DNA from 3 places in the Pseudoalteromonas lipolytica genome. Region 1 is predicted to be linked to each of the others. Evidence: predicted binding sites of a transcription regulator. Region 1 holds the regulator's gene; each other region holds the start of a gene.
What was found. The regulator ArgR, encoded in region 1, controls arginine synthesis, uptake and breakdown. The targets are predictions, from matches to a motif close to ANTGAATANNTATTCANT.

Region 1 (7,102 bases):
GAAACTTTGGCCACGCATGTTTTTCAGTATGTCAGTGATGAACAATTAGAGTTAGCGTCTATTTCGGCCTTGTTTATTGTTTTAGTAGGACTAATTCCTTTGTATTTCGTTAATCGTTCGATGGAGCACAATCACTCATGAGTCATTTGATAATTAAAGACTTAGCCTACCAATATAATGGCACTAAGGTATTGAGTGAGCTTACTCTAAATGTGAAGCAAGACGAAATAGTCTGTTTATTAGGCGCCAGTGGGTGTGGTAAAACCACCACGTTAAAAGCAATTGCAGGTATTTTACAGCCATCGCAAGGATACATGAGTATCGACTCACAAGTGGTCAATGACAATCATCACTTTATTGCGCCAGAAAAACGAAATATCGGCATGATGTTTCAAGATTACGCTTTGTTTCCGCATCTAACAGTAAGCGATAACATTGCCTTTGGTTTGAGCAATATGAGTAAAGCACAAAAACGTGAGCGCGTGAGTGAAATGCTCAGGTTGGTTAAACTAGATGGCTGTGCAAAACGATACCCACATCAACTCTCCGGTGGGCAGCAACAACGTGTCGCAATAGCGAGAGCTTTGGCATATAAACCCAGTTTATTACTACTTGATGAGCCATTTTCGAACATTGATACCCAAGTGCGTTTTGAACTAATTGCTGATATTCGTCGGATTATAAAAGACCAACAAGTTTCCGCTGTTTTTGTGACGCACTCAAAAGAAGAAGCGTTTGCCTTTGCTGATACGCTTGCGGTGATGCACGGTGGAAAAATAGCGCAACAAGGCACTCCTGAGCAGTTATTTAGCCAACCTAACTCAAAGGAGGTTGCAGAGTTTCTTGGTACGGGCATATACTTAACGGCAAAAGTCTTAACGCCAACTGAATATGAAACGACGTATGGTGTCATACATTCGCTAACCGAAAGCAAGCATCAAGGTCAACACGGTGTGGTGTATGTACGACCTCATCATATTAAGTTATGTGAGGCAGAGCACGGCGATGTAAGTAGTCAAGCCATACTAAACAGACGTTTTATCGGTACGCGTTATGTGTATAAGGTACGTATTGCTGGGCAGGAGCTAGAAGTTGCTGCCGAAAATGATCGTGTACTAGCGGTCGAGCAACCAGTAAAAATAAAAATAATGCCACATACGGTCAATTTTTTCGAAGATTAAACAGAACGTTATAATCCTGAATTCCTTGTCTGTATGTTTGATAACGAGTAGCTAAGGATTCATTATGGCGCAAGCGCAATCTGGGATTTGTGCTGAAGCAAACTTACACGGTTTGCACCTGTTTTTTAATGTTTATGATGGTCACGATGAGTCATTACGCAAAAAACTTAAACGCGTAAGCGTCATTCAAGACGAGTTTGCAGACCAATTCTCTGAAGCCATGTTGTCATGTGTGGTTGCGCTTGGTGCGCAGTACTGGCCGCATATACTGCCAGAGTTTATTCCAAGCCAATTACAAAGCTTTCCAAATGTGACGCACAGTGAGCACGTCATGAGTGCGCAGCCATTCGATTTGTTTGTGCAAATTCGCTCTGATCGTGAAGATGTAAATCACCTTTTTGCTCTACAAATCATTAAATTATTTACACCTGATGTTGAGCTGGTGGAACAAGTTCGTAACTTTCGCTTTTTAGATGGCCGCGATTTTAATGGTTTTATTTATGCGGGAGACACTCCGCATGGGCGACAAAAGCGAAGCACCGCACTGATTGATAAGCCGGGTCATTTTGAAGATCAGGGAAGTTATATTCATGTGCAGCGTTTTGTGCATGACCTAAGCGTGTGGCAACATTTGTCGTTATCTGAGCAAGAGCAAATCATGGGGCGTACACGTCTTGATAACACGTTAATAATGCCAGCTGTTGAAACGAGTCATGCAGTACGAAGTGAATTAAAAGATGAAAAGGGTCAGCCTCTCATACTCAATCAAAGCATGCCGTTTGGTGACGTTCATAAACAGGGCATTTTAATGGTGTCGTGTGCAGCGCAAGGTGATGCGTTTGAACAGGTACTCAAAAGCCGATTAGGGCAGGGCGAATGTTATGACCATTGGCTCGATTTTACACAAGCCGACATGGGGTCTGCATTTTTCGCCCCGTCAGTAAACTTTTTGAAGCAGCTTTAACGTTAAACTGTATCGAATAATGTTCTAACGCGGTCTAGCGTGACATCGATTTCAGAAATTTTTGCAGGGGCGATAAAAATAGTGTCGTCGCCTGCAATTGTACCCAGTACACCGTCTGCCTTACCTAATGAATCAAGTAATCGGGCAATCAGCTGTGCAGCCCCTGGGCTGGTACGAATAATAATCATCATTTCGTTGTGCATGATGTCGATAACAAGCTGACGAAGAGGGCTCTTTGCGGTTGGCACACCCATTTCGGCAGGTAAACAATACACCATTTCTTGTTTTGCATTGCGTGTGCGTACAGCGCCAAATTTACTCAACATGCGTGAGACTTTACTTTGGCTAATATTATCAAAGCCTTGGTCTTTTAATGCTTCGACAATCTCACCTTGTGAGCCAAAGTTTTCTTCTTTTAATAACGATTTAAACGCTTTGATCAGTGCTTCTTGTTTGTCTTGTGGTTGCATGTTGTCGTTTCTTTTATTCATCAAATATGAAGTAATTCTACACAATTCTGCATAGTTATGCAGTATTTGTTTGCATTTGTCGTCCAAATACCGTCACGTTACAGCTAAGTTTACAACTATGGTCGAAATTATACGCGAAATAAGCAGGATAAATTTGTTTTTAGTCGCTAATTTCATTATCTTTAGGGCCACAAATATTTCCTACCTCAAATTACGGAGAATTCCAATGAAAGTTGCTGTTTTAGGCGCAGCTGGCGGTATCGGCCAAGCATTGTCTTTATTATTAAAAACAAGTTTACCTGCAGGTTCTGAATTATCGTTATACGATGTTGCCCCTGTTGTTCCTGGTGTAGCGGTTGATCTTTCTCACATCCCAACTGACGTTAAAGTTGAAGGCTTTGGTGCAGACAGCTTGGACGCTGCATTAGTAGGTTGTGATATCGTTCTTATTCCAGCGGGTATGCCACGTAAGCCGGGCATGGACCGTGCGGACCTTTTCAACGTAAACGCAGGTATCATCAAAACATTAGCTGAAGGCATCGTTAAAAACTGCCCTAAAGCGTTAGTAGGTATCATCACTAACCCAGTAAATGGCACTGTGCCAATCGTTGCTGAAGTATTCAAAAAAGCGGGTACTTACGATGCTAACCGTGTATTCGGTATTACGACTCTTGACGTGATCCGTTCTGAAGCGTTTGTAGCTGAGCTTAAAGGCTTAAGCGCAACTGACGTTAAAGTCCCTGTTATTGGTGGTCACTCTGGTACAACCATTCTGCCACTTCTTTCACAAGTTGAAGGCGTTACTTTCACTGATGAAGAAGTTGCAGCACTTACTCCACGTATCCAAAATGCAGGTACTGAAGTTGTTAATGCTAAAGCTGGTGGCGGTTCAGCAACACTTTCAATGGGTGCAGCAGCGGCTCGTTTTTGTATGTCTTTAGTGAAAGGCTTACAAGGTGAAGACGTGGTAGATTACGCATACGTTGCTGTTGAAAATGGTGATGCTGCTTACTTCGCACACCCAGTACGTTTAGGTAAGAACGGTGTTGAAGAAATTCTTTCTTACGGTGAGTTAAGTGCATTCGAAGAGCAAGCTAAGAACGACATGCTAGCGACACTTAACAAAGACATCCAAGAAGGTGTTGATTTCATCAACGGTTAATCTCGATTGATGCTAAGCGCTTCACATGCATGTTGAAGCGCTTAAAACAAAAAAGCCTGCAATTGCAGGCTTTTTTAATGGCTCGAATAAAGTTTCGCTTAGTGATCGCGGGCGACCGCAATCCGCGCTAAGCTTTCTAATGCTTGTTTGTATGGCGTGTCGGGTAAAAAAGCAATGCATGCAATGGCTTTATCAGCTTCTTGCTCTGCTTTTTGCATTGTAAACTCAAGGGCTTTGGTATCAGCGAGCGTCGCTAGAATGCTGTCTAAGTGATCCATACCATTGCCTAGTTCAATGGCTTCACGAACTAGTTTTACTTGCGCTGGTGTGCCTTTTTGTATCGCGTAAATAAGCGGTAAAGTAGGTTTACCTTCAGCTAAGTCATCACCAATGTTTTTGCCAAGTTGCTGTGCATCAGCATTGTAATCAAGTACATCATCTACTAGTTGAAAAGCAGTCCCTAAATGCATGCCGTATAGGTTTAATGCGTCGAGGACTTTTTCGTCTTGCTCGGTAATGATAGCGGCAAGACCCGTTGCGGCTTCGAAAAGCTTGGCGGTTTTGCTGTAAATAACCTGCATATAGCTTTGTTCGGTGGTGTTAGGGTCATTACAGTTCATAAGCTGCAACACTTCACCTTCAGCAATGACATTGGTCGCATCAGCTAAAATTTGCATGATCGGCATTTTGCCAAGCCCAACCATAAGCTGGAATGAGCGAGTGTAAATAAAATCACCCACGAGCACACTGGCTGCATTGCCAAACTCTGCGTTTGCGGTAGGTGTACCTCGACGCAAATTAGACTCATCAACCACGTCATCATGCAGCAAAGTTGCTGTGTGAATAAACTCAATGATGGTTGCTAGGGTAATGTGATCTTTACCCTCATAGCCTAAAGCTTTAGCTGCTAAAATAGCCAACATGGGGCGAACACGCTTGCCACCACTGTTAACTATGTATAAACCAAGTTGATTAACCAACGCGACATCTGAGCGCATTTGGGCATGTATAAGTTGATTGACGTCATCCATTTCATTTTCGATTAACGCCTGGATAGCTTTTATATCCATTGATCTCCGAGCCAATTTTTATGGGTATACGAGGCTGATTGTACATCAAAAATTGCGCTTGCTCGATATTTTGTGATGATTCAATAAAAAAACACGTTAAAGTTTCTGTTTTCGGCTCAATTATAGCGACTTAATTTTATCTGCTTGTTTAATAAGTGAACATTCTAGACTGATTTATTAGCTATATTTGCCTCGGTCATTTAATTGTCACAAGATCGCAAAAACCGCTTGGCAAGCGGTGTTTTTAGGATAAAATAAGGGAAAATATTGAATTGCCCTTAATGCAGCTATTTTTTATTCATTTTATCTAAAAAGAGGCTTGCTAGTTTTTGCGCATTAGCGTAAACTTCGCGCCCTATTGAAGAATATTTTAGTTGCGTCGATTTGAGGGCGCACAGACGGAGTTAATTATGTACGCGGTTTTCCAAAGTGGTGGTAAACAGCACCGTGTGACTGAAGGTCAAACAATTCGTCTTGAGAAATTAGACGTTGAAACTGGTGCAGCAGTTGAATTTGATTCAGTACTTTTAGTTGCTGATGGTGAGAAAATCGAGATCGGTGTACCGTTCGTAAACGGTGGTAAAGTGACAGCTGAGGTTGTTTCACACGGTCGCGGTGAGAAAGTGAAGATTGTTAAATTTAGACGTCGTAAGCATTCTCGTAAGCAAATGGGCCATCGTCAATGGTTCACTGAAGTTAAAATCACTGGCATTAGCGCTTAATTAGAGGTACTTAGAAATGGCACATAAAAAAGCAGCTGGTAGTACTCGTAACGGTCGCGATTCAGAAAGCAAACGCCTAGGTGTTAAGCGTTTTGGTGGCGAATCAGTTCTAGCGGGTAGCATCATTGTTCGTCAACGTGGTACTAAGTTCCACGCTGGTGCAAACGTAGGTATCGGTAAAGACCACACTATCTTCGCAAAAGCAGATGGTAAAGTTCAATTCGAACAGAAAGGTCCTTTAAACCGTAAATACGTAAATATCGTAGCTGAGTAATCATCTCGATATTTGAAAAACCCCGCCTTTGCGGGGTTTTTTGTTTTAAGGCACTCGATTATATAGCTAAGCATCTTCGGCACTGTACGAAGATGCTTAGCTATATAATTAGGTGTATAATACAGTTATTAACAAGCCAATCTTAAAGTGAGTAATCATGAAGTTTGTAGATGAAGTGGAAATTCGTTGTGACGCGGGTGATGGCGGCAGCGGTGTCGTATCTTTCCGACGTGAAAAATATGTGCCGGATGGCGGTCCTGATGGCGGCGATGGCGGCGATGGTGGCAGTGTCTATCTACAGGCCGATGAAAACTTAAATACCTTAATTGATTATCAGTTTGAGCGTTTTCATAAAGCAGAGCGTGGCACCAATGGTCACGGTCGCAATATGACCGGTAAGAAGGGCAATGATTTAGTCCTTAAAGTGCCTGTTGGAACCCGTATTACAGATGTTGACACTGAAGAGTCATTAGGTGATTTAACGATGCATGGCCAGAAACTGGTTGTTGCAAAAGGGGGCTTCCATGGCTTGGGGAATGCACGCTTTAAATCAAGTACGAACCGTGCTCCGCGCCAAAAAACATTAGGTACGCCTGGCGAAGTAAGAAATTTACGTTTAGAACTGATGTTACTTGCTGATGTAGGCTTACTGGGGTTACCTAATGCTGGTAAATCAACATTTATTCGCAGCGTATCTGCGGCTAAACCTAAAGTTGCTGACTACCCATTTACAACGCTTATTCCTAATTTAGGGGTTGTGCGTCCTGATGCTAATAAGTCATTTGTCATAGCCGATATTCCAGGATTAATCGAAGGTGCCTCTGATGGAGCGGGTCTTGGTATTCGCTTCTTAAAACACTTAGAGCGTTGTCGTGTGCTGTTACATATCATCGATATTATGCCTGTCGATGGCACTAACCCAGTGGACAATGCGTTTGCGATTGTTAATGAGCTTCATCAGTACAGCCCTAAACTTGCTGATAAGCCGCGTTGGTTAGTGTTTAATAAAATAGATTTGCTGCCAGAAGACGAAGCTGAAGCACTTTGCCAACAAATAGCTGAAGAGCTGGGTGAAGAAACCAATGTTTACCGAATTTCTGCCGCAAACAAGCAAAATACCCAAGCACTTTGCCACGATATCATGGCGTTGCTTGATAGTATGCCGAAAGAAAAATTCGCTGAAGAAGAGAAAGAAGAAGTTGAATTTAAATGGGATACATACCATCAAAAAGCAACGTCGAAAGATGACGACGACGATT
Region 2 (7,102 bases), 1.3 Mb from region 1:
GTGCGTTTTGCGCATGCATACGATTTTCTGCTTGTTGAATAATTTTTGATGCAGGGCCATCCATTACCTCAGAGGTAATTTCAAATTCGCGATGAGCTGGCTGGCAATGCAACACTGTTTGCGCGCCCGTTTGATCAAGCAACGCTTGATTTAACTGGTACGGCATATATTTAGCCTTAACTTGCTCAAGTGGGGTTTTATCTCCCATAGATACCCACGTATCAGCATAGACTGCATTTGCGCCGACTGCCGCTTCAATTCTGTCACTGACCATCACAGATGCACCATTCATGGCTGCAATTTGCTCTGCTTGTTTGAGAATCTGTGAATCTGGAGAACTCCCCTTAGGGCAAACCGCCACAAAATCAGTCCCTAACGTTGCAGCAAGTAACATAAGTGAATGCGTCACGTTATTGCCTTCACCTAAATAAGCAAGCTTCAGTTTACTGACATCGCCGTGTACTTCTTGCAGCGTTAAGAAATCCGCTAATGCTTGGCATGGGTGGTATAAATCACACAGACTATTCACCACAGGCACTGACGAAAATTCAGCAAGCGTAGTTAATGTTTTATGTGCAAATACACGAGCCACAATACCGTCGGCCCAAGTAGAAATATTTAAAGCAAAATCTTTCACCGATTCACGTGCACCCATAGCCCCATTTTGTGAGTCTAAATACACAGCATGGCCACCTAATTTATTAATGCCTATATCGAATGATAAACGCGTGCGTAAGCTTGGTTTTTCGAATAATGTCACCACTGATTTGCCCGCTAACGCTTGGCTAAAATCAACAGGGTTTGCTTTAATTTTTTGCGCTAAGTCTAATAATTTAAGCGCGCCTTTTTGGTCTAATTCAAGACCCGATAAAAAGTGAGTTAACATGTAATACCTATGGTGTAATCTTTGTTCCAACGTGCTCGCCTTGCAATAAAGCGACTAAATTTTCTGGCTTTAACCAGCTTGAGATATACACACCACGTCGTAAATGTTGGGCAGCAAGAAGACTGGTCTTAACTTTGACCTCCATCCCGCCCTGAATAACTCCTTGAAGAATTAATGCATCTATTTGCTGCGTATTAAGTTGATGTAATGGTTGCTTATTTGCATCAAGTACCGCTTCTACATCAGTCATAAAAATAAGTTCTGCATCAAGCTCTTTCGCAATCGCTGCGGCCGCTTCATCTGCATTTACGTTGTACCAAAGTCCCTCTTCATCAAAACCAATAGAGCTGACTAATGGTAGACGGCCTTGTTCAATTAAGCTGGGTAAAATACTGTCGATACTGTCACAGCATTGCCCAACTTGCCCCAACGCTTTTAATTTTTGCTTAACCACAACACCGGCTTCATAAAGGCTCATACCCACAGGTTTATGACCCGAGGCAATGGCTTGACTCATTAGTTGTTTATTAGCACAGCCAGCTAACGCCCCAACGATGTATGGCATTTGTTCTTTTGGACTGATACGTAAACCTTGGTGCTTAGCACTGGCGAATCCCGCATCCATAAGCCATGCATCAACTAATGCACCCCCACCATGAACAATCACAAAGTTAGCTTGCTGTTGTGAGATTAAAACATCAAATAGGGCTTTTGCAGCATCGGCAGTATTTAATACCGCACCGCCAATTTTAATGACCCATGTTTTCATCATAACGCTCCTACTAATCCGGTATGATGAGGTATACCCATCGCTAAATTAATACATTGCAATGCTTGCCCAGCCGCCCCTTTTAACAGGTTATCAATGGCCGACATAACAATGAGCTGTTCGCCTTTTTGTTGCCACGCAATATCAACATACGGCTGTTTAGCAACGCCTTTAATACTGGGTATTTTGCTTCCAAGTAAACGAATCAACGGTTCATCGGCTAACACCTGATACGCTTCTGTTACTTGCTCTGGTGTTACACCGGGTTTTAATTGCACATAAATAGTTTCTAAAATTCCCCGCGGAAAATTCCCCAAATGCGGGGTAAATAACACAGGATGGCCTAAATGTTGTTCAATTTCAGGTGTGTGCCTGTGGTTAAATAACCCATAAGGCGCAAGTGATACTTCGCAAAAATGCGTATTAACACTCGCTTTTCTACCCGCCCCCGTGACGCCTGACACGGCATTAATAATAATTGTTTGCTCTGCTAATAAGCCGGCTTCTTTCAATGGTTTTAATGAGTTAAGTGCGGCTGTAGGATAACAGCCTGCAACCGCAACCAAATTTGCCTGACTGATTGCATCCGCATTCCACTCTGCTAGTCCATAGGCTGCTTGTGTTAAAAGCGTTGGATGCTGATGCGCAAAGCCATAGTAAGTGAGGTAATCCTCATTCCCAGCTAAACGAAAGCCGCCTGATAAATCGAATACTTTTTTACCCATTGCTAAAAATCGAGGAGCAAGGTCAACACTCACTTCATGATCTGTACATAAACACACGTAATCAGCATGCTGTTCGATGTCGGTATAAGCGGCTGCTGTTAATGGCTGTAATGGATGGTCTAAAAGCCCTAAATGCTCAGGATATAAGTCACTTAAACACTTATTTTTATCTAAGCTGCCCTCAGAGACATAACATGCCTTTAAAGTTAGTTGTGGGTGCTTGGCGACTAAACTCGCAAGCTCTGCGCCGCTATATCCACTTGCGCCAATAATCACTACATTCATTGCTTGGTTTTACCTATTTAACTTATCTATTTACACATTTAAAACTACTCGCTGTTTAGCGAATAAAAACACTATCTAAAGTAATGAAATAAGGTTATCGTCGTTTTGTGTTCATACGCTACTTTAAAGTATATTTATGCTCAAAAAGTGAATTGATATTCATAATAAATACTTTTATATTGTTATGCAATTAGATTGAATAATTATTTTTGGATTTTTTTATGTCGCTTCCCTCTTTTTTATCGATGTATCAACAATTGATTGCTGCGCCTTCAATTAGTGCAATTGAAGACTCTTTATGCATGAGCAATAAAGAGGTCATTACCTTACTTGCCAATTGGTGCGAAACCTTAGGCTTTAGCTGCGAAATTACAGAGCTTGAGCATGGCAAAGGTCGCTTTAATTTATTAGCGAGACGGGGTGAAGGTGAAGGGGGACTGATGTTAGCGGGCCACACCGATACCGTGCCATTTGATGACAGCCGCTGGAATTATGATCCGTTTAAATTAAGCGAGCATGACAACAAGTTATTCGGTTTAGGCAGCATTGATATGAAAGGTTTTTTTGCTTTTGTACTGCAGGCCATTAGTGAGCTTGATGCAAGCCAGCAAACAGAGCCTTTATTAATTTTAGCCACAGCCGATGAAGAAACGACAATGGCGGGTGCTCAGCAAATATGTCGCCACCCTAATTTAAAGCCCGCGCGCTGTATTATTGGCGAGCCAACAGACATGACACCGGTGTTTACTCATAAAGGCCACATGAGTTCAGCGATTCGCGTTGTGGGTCGTTCGGGTCACAGCTCAGACCCTGAGCGAGGCTTAAATGCCATCGAAGTCATGCATAAAATGATTACAAAACTGTTAATCATTAAAGACGAATTAAAGAATAAATATTCAGTTGAGCACTTTGTAATACCGTACCCAACATTAAACCTAGGTCATATTCATGGCGGCGATAACGCAAACCGTATTTGTGGCTGCTGTGAAATGCACATTGATATGCGCCCACTACCCGGTTTAAGCGTACAAGAGCTGCAAGCCATTTTGATTAATGCAGCCAATGAAATAAATACTGAGTATCCAAACGCTGTCAGCGTTATTGACTTACACGACCCAATACCTGCATTCAGCGGCAGCACAGATAGCGCTTTAGTAAAACTGGCAGAAAAGGTGTCAGGCCAACCTGCGGTTGCAGTTAACTACTGCACCGAAGCGCCGTTTATTCAACAATTAGGCTGTGAAACGATTGTTATGGGGCCAGGGTCAATCAACCAAGCACATCAGCCTGATGAGTTTTTAGCCATGGAAAAAATCAAACCATCGCAACAGATCATCAGTGAAATGATTAAGGCTAGCTGTTTTCAAAAGGCATAATACCATTTTGCAATAATTTTTAATCATTTTGAGGGATTAAACCAGTCGCTAACTGCGTTAAAAATTGCTGATTTACGACTGCATAGATGCAGAAGGTAGAGCAATGCAGGAGCAATGCAGGAGCAATTGCCGAGAATACCTAAATAACGAAATTTTTGCATTGTTATCAACGAGCTTTTATTGCCTCAACCTTGCTCATTGAAATACGCAAATTGGTATAAAAAAAGGAGCTTTCAAGCTCCTTTTTACTTATTTATATCACCTAATCCATGTACTTACTTAAATACTTTTTAAATACAGGATCTGTTTTAGACAGTTCTTTTTGCTCTGCAAGAATATCTTTTAATATAGCCTTTGACGTAAGCGGATTCGCTAACACAACTCTAAACACCACGGTAGGCTGGTAATCGTATTGCGCAGGGGTTAAACGTGTACGCGATACAAAAGAACGCCCAGCTTCACGCTGACGTTTTTGCATACTGGCCGTAAAACGGTTCAGTGAAGCATAAATATCGAGTTTAGTTTCTTCGTCAGCATTTTTAAGTTTTTCTTGAATCTGTTTAGGGACATATCGATAGGTTAATAAACACAATTCAGGTTCTGAAATCAGCTCAAAGTCTTCGTCTTGCCTAATTAATTCAGCAAAGGTACGTGCTTTAACGATACTGCGATCAATCAGCATCTCGTAACCTTTACGACCAATGACACGTAAGCATGCATGCACCAACATTGCCATGCCTGGGCGACTACCTTCAAGCGTATGACTCCCCAAATCTTTTGAGCCTTTACGTAAAATATACTCTGCATGATGCTCAATCGCATCGGTTGCTGCTGGGTCTTTAAATAACACTAAACCAGCGCCCATTGGCACATACATCTGTTTGTGGGCATCGATTGTAATTGAATCGGCTCGCTCAACACCACTCAATAAATGGCGATAGTTTTGCGATAATAAGGTTGCTCCTCCCCATGCTGCATCAACATGGAAATGACAGCCCAATTCTTCACTTAAATCAGCCATATCATTAAGGGGGTCAATACTGCCTGTTTCCGTAGTACCCGCAACACCTACCAGCGCCATTACCTTAATGCCTGCCGCTTCCAGTTCTTGCGCTTTTTCACGCATGGCTTGAATGTCTACTTTATTGTTCTTATCGGTTTTTATTGCAATGATATTGTCGCGACCAATTCCCAATAAATCGACTGTTTTACCAAGAGAGTAATGACCTCGTTCAGAAACCAGTACAGCAAGCCCTTTATAGCCATAATGCAACATACCCGCAATTAAGCCTTGAGCTGCAATTCCTTTGTAATCGCCATCCGCTCTTAATAAACGGTTTCGTGCAATCCACAGTGCGGTAATGTTGGCAACTGTCCCCCCTGAGCAAAATGCACCGAGTGACGTTTTTGCACTATGCATCCACTTACTGTAAAACGCATCATCTTGTCCATATACAAGGTGATGCATCATACCAAGCACTTGTCGTTCAAGTGGGGTGAACGCTTTTGAGGTTTCAATTTTTACTAAGTTTTGATTCAGACCTACCATCAACTTTGATAACGGCAGTACAAAGTGCGGTAAAGCAGAAGTCATGTGGCCAATAAAGCTAGGCGCGGCTGTATGAACTGAATGCGCAACAAGTTGCTCCATAATATCTTGAGCATAGTCAGATACAAATGTGGGCTCTTCTGGAATCATTGCCGATTGAAAGTCTTTCTCTATCTCATGAAGAGGCTTCTCAATCGCAGCAATATTCTCGTTTAAGAATCCTGCAAGGTTGCTTGAAATCTCTGATTCAATTTTACTCAGTGTCGAGTCTGGTGCTTCTGGCACCGTAAAAATACGAATCAAACTTTCTTTAGAGGCGACGGCACAACGCTTTTGATCCATCCTAATACCCATTATAAGCAGCTTAAAAATGAACCCAATGCAGGAACATTGAGGTTTACATTTTGCGGCACTGTTTCTATGAAATTGGCTAACTTTACTGGAATATCATGAAAATGTCTCGCTTAAAGCCAAAAAGCCATGCTTTCGGTGACAAAAAAATGATCGATGGGTGAATTTTGTCGTAATTTTCTGCTATCAGCTGCGTATTTTTTAAGTATAATCAAGTCATAACTGCAAAGGGAACACCTATGCCGAATGGAATGCAAAGAACACGCTGGCTTATTTATGGTTTTGCCGCATTTTTTATTAGCTTATTTGGCTATATTTATTACACCTATGAATCAACACGTAGTGAGATAATGGCGAATGTTGATGCCAAATTACTCAATGCGGCAATCAGTGTTAAGCATATTTTAGGGGATGATTATCATACCCGTGTGAATGCAGGCCAAACTATTTCACCTGAGCTGTATAAAGATAAGAGCAGGGCTTTATCTGACTACGCTAAGCAAATGCAGGTAGCGTATGTATATGCGATGGTGCTGCGCGATGATACGGTATTCTTTAGTGCCTCTAGCTATACTCAAAAAGATCACAACAGTGGACGCGTGACACACTTTTTAGATGCGTACCCTGAAGCCACCGACATCAATAAAGAAGCTTTTTTTTCGACAGAACCCGTTTTTGAAATATCACAAGATCACTGGGGCAACTTTAAAAGTATCTTTGTGACCTTTGTTGACAAAAACGGCCACACTTATATTACAGGTGCAGACATTGCTATTGATGATCTCAATGAGCAACTGCAACACAGCATAACAAAAGCAACCATTACAAGCGGCTTCTTTTTCTTTATTGTTGCTTTAATCGCGTGGCTTTATTTTTTACAGCTTAAACGCTCACTCCTGACTGATGCTCGCACCGGCTTTGCCAATCATATTGCGCTCGAGAATTACATAGAAAGAACAACCAGACACCGCATGGAACTTGCTGTTATCAGTATCAATGAGCTTGAGGATATTAGTAGTTTTTATGGCACCGATGTCAGCGATAGAGTGATGGCTAATCTACTCACATATTTTCAATCCCGCATACCAAGCGAGAGCGCAATCTTTCGTTTAGCGACGAATAAAATCGCATTATTGAATATTCGCAACGCTGAGCAACGTA
Region 3 (7,102 bases), 1.5 Mb from region 1:
TAGTCTTCACTATCAACGATACCATTGCCATTGACGTCTTGCCAGTTGCTATCATCTAAGCTTCCAGCTGCCAGAGCTGCTGTTGCTCCGTCAATCATAAATTGTCTAGCTTGGTCACCAATTAGTGGATTAGCAAGCGGTAAGTTGAAGCTTGAACCAAATGTTCCAGATGGTGCGACCTGAGTATCAACACTGGTATTTGTGTAGTTGAAGCTTGAATATACTTTATGCTCATCAGTTAAGTTATATTTAGCAATGGCTGTAGCAGAATAACGCTCTGAAGGTGTTTGGTAGAAGTTATAAGGGTTAAAGTTAAATACACTACAGGTGTCTGGTTGCAATGTTCCGTCATTTCTAAATTGCCCAGAACCTGTTGTACCCGCACCTACAATCGCAAATCTCGTAGGGAATGCTGTTGTTGAACCGCCACTTTCAACAGAGTTTGGACCGCTACAATCTGCTGGTGCTGGAATTGGGGGTTCACCATTGAGGAATTGCTCGTAGTTAGCACCTGTTTTAGTTTCTATACCGAGTAGGCCCAACGGACGGTCACCCAGTAAGATTTGATCACGTTGGCTCCAGCCTAAAGAGAGAACCACATTGCCTTTATCATCTTCTAAATTAGAGCCGATTGTAAGAGCTATGCTGTCTTTATCGCCATCACCATCACCTGTTTCAGAGTGCTTAAAGTCTAAATCAACGCCTTGGAAGTCATCTTTTAAGACTACATTCACAGCACCTGCAATCGCATCTGAGCCGTATACCGCAGAAGCACCACCGGTAATAATGTCAATTCTTTCAATGAGGGCTGTGGGGATTGTTGAGCTATCAACAGACCCATTATAGTTGTATGGAATCATCCGGCGACCATTCATTAACACTAAAGAGCGTTGTGAACCTAAGCCCCTTAAGTTAATGGTTGCTGCACCGCCAGAGCCATTATTTACGTTACTACCGTCTCCAGGGATTGTAGAGGGAAGGGTTCTAAGGATTTGCTCTACTTCAGGTTCTTGTTGATAACCTAGTTCTTTTTCTCCAATTGAAACAATAGGGCTTGCAGAGACCGCACCAGGTTGTCTAATCCGACTACCGGTGACTGATATCACTTCGAGATCTTTTTTTGCTTCAGTTTCTTCTTCGGCTGAACTTGTTGGTGCATACAGTAAAACTGATGACACGAAGCCTGTACTAATTGCTAATCTTATAGCATTAGATAGTTTGCTGGTTAACATTGTTATCTCCCAATAAATTATAGTTGGCTAGAAAACAATGGAATACTGCTGATAGTCCATTCTTAGCAATATCAGCTTAGTATACATATTAGGTAAAAGTAAAAAAATACTTCGTTATTTTGTATATGTTTTTCAAAAATACCAATGCTTTACGAAAAAAAGCGACTTATAAAGCCGCTTTTTTTCGTAAAGTCTCTATTTTTAGCAGTTAGTTTCTTCTGCTTTTACACCTTCTTTAACTTCTTCGCATGCATCTTCTACTGCATTTTGAGCGTCGGTTACTGCTTCATCAATGCGCTCACCAGCTTCTTCTGCTGTGTTGTCTTCACACCCCATAATAAATAAAGCTGAAAATAGGGCGATAGTAGCTGCTTTTAAAGTTGAATTTTTCATAATGAAATTCCTTGTAAATAAATTAGTAAAGTAAATTGCTGTTGGTTTGTTATTACTTAGGTACATTGCCTCTAAGAGCACCTGATATAAGTGAAATAACAAGTAAAACTAAGAATATAAAAAATATGATTTTAGCTATGCCTGCTGCGGCCCCTGCAATACCGCCAAAACCTAACACTGCAGCGATTAGCGCTATAACTAAAAAAGTAACTGTCCAGCGTAACATAATGTTCTCCTTGGTTATTTAATTTCGTTTCGGTTGATTAGACTGAAGCGAGTTCCATACCAAAGTTTTAAAGTCCTTATTTTTCAATTTGTTAGTTTTTTTTCGGTTTTTTTTGTGGCGTGTCGTTTGGTAATTATTACGAGTGATCATGTAACTTATTCATAGTGATAATTTTTCAACTTCTATGCTGAAAGTGGACGCCTGTGAGTATGTTTTCTTGGTAAGACCAATTTAACCTGTATGGCATACAAGTTACCAAACCCCTTGCTTTAGCTGATTTTTACGCTGCTACGTTACACAGTTAACTATTTTTACATATAACTTTTGACTATATTGAGTATTTTTATCGTCTATATTGGGTAGTTAATTGCCGTAATGGCTTGGTGTTAATTAATTGTTTGATGTGTTACCCTGTAATTAATTGGTTTTACCAATTGACAATAAAGCTTTAAAAATAAGTTTTGTTTGTTATTATGAGTGTATAAATATTCAATTTAAGTGTTTTTTTATTCTGAGTAGCGAGGGGAGCAGTATGGATATTGGTGGCTTACTTACAACCGCAGCCAGCTTAATGCTAACGGGTATGGTGGGTGTATTTATCTTTCTCAGTATTTTGATTTCAGCCGTACTGCTGATGTCGAAATTGTTGGGGCGATTTGAAAACTCTGCGAGCTCAGTTCCAGTCCGAACCGCAAAATTACAGCCTCAGCAAGGGGTACCACCGGCACATATTGCAGCTATCAGCGCTGCTATCGCTCAATTTAGAAATAAACAACAATAACGGAGCAGCTTGAACATGGCTAAATTAAAACTAACCGAATTAGTATTGCGTGATGCGCATCAATCTCTCTTAGCAACGCGTATGCGCCTAGATGATATGCTGCCTATTGCCGAAAAGCTTGATCATGCAGGTTATTGGTCTATTGAATCATGGGGGGGAGCTACTTTTGACTCCTGTATCCGTTATTTAGGTGAAGACCCTTGGCAGCGTATCCGTGAGCTAAAGGCGGCAATGCCAAACACTAAACAGCAAATGTTATTACGCGGTCAAAACCTTTTAGGTTATCGCCACTATGCTGATGACGTTGTTGAAAAATTTGTTGAACGCGCCCATAAAAATGGTGTTGATGTATTCCGTATTTTCGATGCGATGAATGATGTACGTAACTTAGAAACGGCGATTAAAGCGGCTGTTAAAGTGGGAGCGCACGCGCAAGGGACTATTTCGTATACGGTAAGCCCTGTTCATACGCTTGATATGTGGTTAAAACTTGCTAAACAATTAGAAGAGCTTGGTTGTCACTCTATTTGTATTAAAGATATGGCGGGTTTATTAAAACCGTATGAGTGTGAGCAACTCATTAAAGGGTTGAAAGAGACAGTTTCAATTCCGATTGCTATGCAATGTCATGCGACTACAGGGCTTAGCACTGCAACATATCAAAAAGCAATTGATGCAGGTATTGATATGCTTGATACCGCAATATCGTCAATGAGTATGACGTATGGCCACAGTGCCACTGAAACAATTGTGTCAATTGTTGAAGGCACAGAGCGCGATACTGAACTCGATTTAAATCAACTTGAAGAAATTGCTGCGTACTTCCGTGATGTTCGCAAAAAGTATGCGGCATTTGAAGGCAGCTTAAAAGGGGTTGATGGTCGAATTTTACTCGCACAAGTGCCTGGCGGCATGTTAACTAACATGGAAAACCAGCTTAAAGAGCAAGGTGCAGCAGATAAATTAGACCAAGTATTACTTGAGATCCCGCGTGTTCGTGAAGACTTAGGGTTCATTCCGCTTGTTACACCCACCTCACAAATAGTAGGAACACAAGCGGTACTTAATGTATTAACTGGTGAGCGTTATAAAACAATCACTAAAGAAACTGCCGGTGTACTTAAAGGTGAATATGGTGCGACACCAGCGCCAATGAATAAAGAGCTGCAAGAACGCGTCCTTGATGGTGCTGAACCGATTACTTGTCGCCCTGCTGATAAACTTGAGCCTGAACTTGAGAAATTAGAAGCCGAGCTTTTAAAAGAAGCCAAAGAGCAAGGCTTAGAGCTTGCTGATGAAGTAATTGATGATGTGCTTACTTATGCATTATTCCCGCAAATTGGCTTGAAGTTTATTAAAAACCGCCATAACCCTGATGCATTTGAAGCAGTTCCAACAGCTGAAACTGCCCAGACTGAAAGTAAACAACCTACGTCAGGCAAAAATGCCGTTAAAGCTGAGCAGTATAGCGTAAAAGTTGATGGGAAAGTTTACGATGTCGTAGTAGCGCAAGGTGGTGAGCTTAAAGAAGTTACTCTTAAAGACAGCGAATTAATTCCACAATCGGCATCAGCGTCAGCGGGTGAAACGCTCAATGCGCCATTGGCGGGTAATATCTTTAAAATTAAGGTAAAGCCGGGCCAAACGGTAAATCAAGGCGATGTGGTTATCATTATGGAAGCAATGAAAATGGAAACCGAAGTCCGTGCTGCACATACAGGCACTGTCGCTGAAATCTTAGTAGCCGAAGGTGACTCAGTTACCACTGGCGATGCTATGATTTCGTTAGCGTAGGGGATAGAAGATGGATGGTCTTTTAAACCTTTGGCATGCAACGGGTATAGCAAACTTTACCTTTCCTGCTTTGATTATGATTGCCGTAGGGTGTTTATTGCTGTATTTGGCAATTGCACGTAATTTTGAGCCGTTGCTGCTTTTACCCATTGGCTTCGGCGCTATTTTGACAAACATTCCAGTTGCTGGGTTATCTGACCCAGGTGGGCTTTTATATTATGTTTATCACATTGGCATCGACTCAGGTGTTTTTCCACTGTTGATCTTTATGGGGGTGGGTGCATTAACAGATTTTAGTGCTTTAATTGCAAACCCTCGCATGTTGTTATTGGGGGCTGCTGCTCAGTTTGGTATTTTTGCAACCTTATTTGGTGCCATTTTACTTAACTTTATTCCAGGTTTTGAGTTTACCCTGCAAGATGCATCCGCTATCGCTATTATCGGTGGTGCAGATGGTCCAACGGCAATATTTTTAGCGTCGAAATTGGCTCCTGATTTATTAGGTGCCATTGCAGTAGCTGCTTATTCGTACATGGCATTGGTTCCTATAATTCAACCGCCCATCATGCGAGCTTTAACAACGCCTGAAGAGCGCCAAATTCAAATGCCACAATTACGTGCTGTGTCGAAAACTGAGAAGATTATTTTCCCGCTTATGGTATTGAGCCTAACTATTTTGTTCTTACCAGCGGCAACCCCTCTTGTTGGCATGTTTTGTTTAGGTAATTTAATGCGAGAGTCTGGTGTTGTTGACCGTTTAAGTAATAGTGCGCAAAACGAGATCATTAACATTACCACTATTTTCTTAGGTCTTGCTGTTGGCTCAAAACTGGCTGCCGATAAGTTCTTAACTGTCGAAACGATAGGTATTTTAGTACTTGGTGCATTGGCTTTTGCCATTGGTACAGCGTCTGGTGTCTTTATGGCAAAAGGCCTCAATAAGATTTCTAAATCACCTATTAACCCGCTAGTAGGGGCTGCTGGAGTGTCAGCCGTTCCAATGGCTGCGCGTGTTGTTAATAAAGTAGGCCTTGAAAGTAACCCGCATAATTTCTTGTTAATGCATGCAATGGGGCCAAATGTTGCAGGGGTACTAGGCAGTGCTGTTGCAGCTGGTATTTTGTTAGCGATTGTAGGTTAATAAATCGATTACACATTTTACTTCCAACCGACTGGCGCAGTAATTTTACTGCGCTTTTTTTTGCCTATAGACTGGTTACATTACCGTCTACATTAGGAAGCCACCATGAATATATTTGTTATCTTACTTTGCTTGTTTATTGCCTTGGTTATTCTGGTGCCGTTACTTGAAAAGTACCATTCAAAACTGGGCCTTGATGGCGCAACTAAATACGCTAAGTACATTTGGCCTCTGGTGATGATCTCAATGGTTATTCAGCTTATTTATTTACTCGTAAGGTAATTTAGGGCCAAGCACAAAAAAGCCGCTACAACGTGCAGCGGCTTTGTCATTATTAATTAGCTTATTTGTTTAAGGCTAATTGCATTTCACGGTTACGCTGTAATTGCGCTAAGAAGTTATCTGCAATAGGTTTAAACTTGGCTAACTCATCACGAGGCAAGGGTTCTGATTTAGGTAGTTTTACCGTTTTAGGGTTACGGTGTACACCATTTACCAAAAACTCATAATGTAAGTGTGGGCCTGTTACACGACCAGTAGCACCGACCGTACCAATTTTTTGGCCTTGCTTCACTTTCTGACCCGTTTTAACCATTTTTTTGTTTAAGTGTAAGTACTTAGTCACGTATTGAGTGCCATGGCTAATAAAAACATAGTTACCGTTGTACTTACTGTAGCCTGCCTTAAGCACTTTACCATTACCAGCTGAAACAACCGGTGTGCCAGTGCGCGCGGCATAATCGATACCGTTGTGTGGCTTAACTGTCTTTGTTACAGGGTGTAAACGGCGTGGGTTAAAGCTAGAGCTAATATATTTAAAGTTAACTGGTGCACGCAAGAAGGCTTTTTTCATGCTACGGCCTTCAGGAGTGTAAAAGTTACCATCTGTATGACGAATTGCTGTGTAGCGCTCGCCTTGGTTAATAAATTCTGCGGCAATAATTTTACCGTCGCCAATGTATTCACCATCAACATAATGTGCTTCGTAAATTAAACCGAATTGGTCGCCATTACGAATATCATTGGCAAAATCGACATCCCAACCAAAAATATCAGCAAAGTTCATAATTTGACGTTCGCTAAGGCCTGCGGCAATACCTGATGTCCAAAAGCTGCTATTAATCTCTCCACCGGCTGATTTACTCAGCGTTTCTATCTCTTTACTATCGATAGAGGTGTCGTAGTTACCTTCTTCGTTTAAGGTAACGTATAAGGTATCTGTTTTTGAGATAACATAGCGAAGCTGTGCTAATGAGCCATCTTCTGCGGTTGCAAAGCTTAATACTTCACCTGGATGAATTTTTGTCAGTTTACGCGTTTCAGCATTTGTATTGATTAGCTTGTGTAATGTTTGTGCTGAAAAACCTGCACGTTTAAAAATAAGTGCTAAATTATCGCCATTGCGAACTTCATGGTCGATAAGGTCGTATTCTGGAAGTTTAGCTGCTGCTTGCTCAGAATTTAATTCAGTCAGTTTTTCGTTATCGTCAACTTTAACTTGTAATTCGTAGCGCTTGCCAATCTCAAGTGCATTC

Region 2: a site for ArgR is predicted at 2,812-2,829, ahead of argC (N-acetyl-gamma-glutamyl-phosphate reductase). Genes of this name have one in related genera too.
Region 3: a site for ArgR is predicted at 2,328-2,345, ahead of D0907_RS04295 (OadG family transporter subunit). Genes of this name have one in related genera too.

The regions. Positions count from the first base shown of each region.
Region 1 covers NZ_CP032090.1:3,030,799-3,037,900, reverse strand. The annotation lists gene D0907_RS13675 (ABC transporter permease) at 1-141, shown strand, start outside; gene D0907_RS13670 (ABC transporter ATP-binding protein) at 138-1,181, shown strand; gene D0907_RS13665 (Dyp-type peroxidase) at 1,246-2,145, shown strand; gene argR (transcriptional regulator ArgR) at 2,148-2,615, opposite strand; gene mdh (malate dehydrogenase) at 2,842-3,777, shown strand; gene ispB (octaprenyl diphosphate synthase) at 3,876-4,847, opposite strand; gene rplU (50S ribosomal protein L21) at 5,258-5,569, shown strand; gene rpmA (50S ribosomal protein L27) at 5,586-5,843, shown strand; gene cgtA (Obg family GTPase CgtA) at 6,001-7,102, shown strand, end outside.
Region 2 covers NZ_CP032090.1:700,589-707,690, reverse strand. The annotation lists gene D0907_RS03320 (ornithine carbamoyltransferase) at 1-886, opposite strand, end outside; gene argB (acetylglutamate kinase) at 894-1,655, opposite strand; gene argC (N-acetyl-gamma-glutamyl-phosphate reductase) at 1,655-2,665, opposite strand; gene argE (acetylornithine deacetylase) at 2,887-4,041, shown strand; gene panP (pyridoxal-dependent aspartate 1-decarboxylase PanP) at 4,304-5,932, opposite strand; gene D0907_RS03295 (EAL domain-containing protein) at 6,181-7,102, shown strand, end outside.
Region 3 covers NZ_CP032090.1:931,935-939,036, forward strand. The annotation lists gene D0907_RS04280 (TonB-dependent receptor domain-containing protein) at 1-1,232, opposite strand, end outside; gene D0907_RS04285 (hypothetical protein) at 1,434-1,625, opposite strand; gene D0907_RS04290 (DUF1328 domain-containing protein) at 1,678-1,851, opposite strand; gene D0907_RS04295 (OadG family transporter subunit) at 2,384-2,632, shown strand; gene oadA (sodium-extruding oxaloacetate decarboxylase subunit alpha) at 2,648-4,426, shown strand; gene D0907_RS04305 (sodium ion-translocating decarboxylase subunit beta) at 4,437-5,567, shown strand; gene D0907_RS21015 (hypothetical protein) at 5,673-5,849, shown strand; gene D0907_RS04310 (peptidoglycan DD-metalloendopeptidase family protein) at 5,911-7,102, opposite strand, start outside.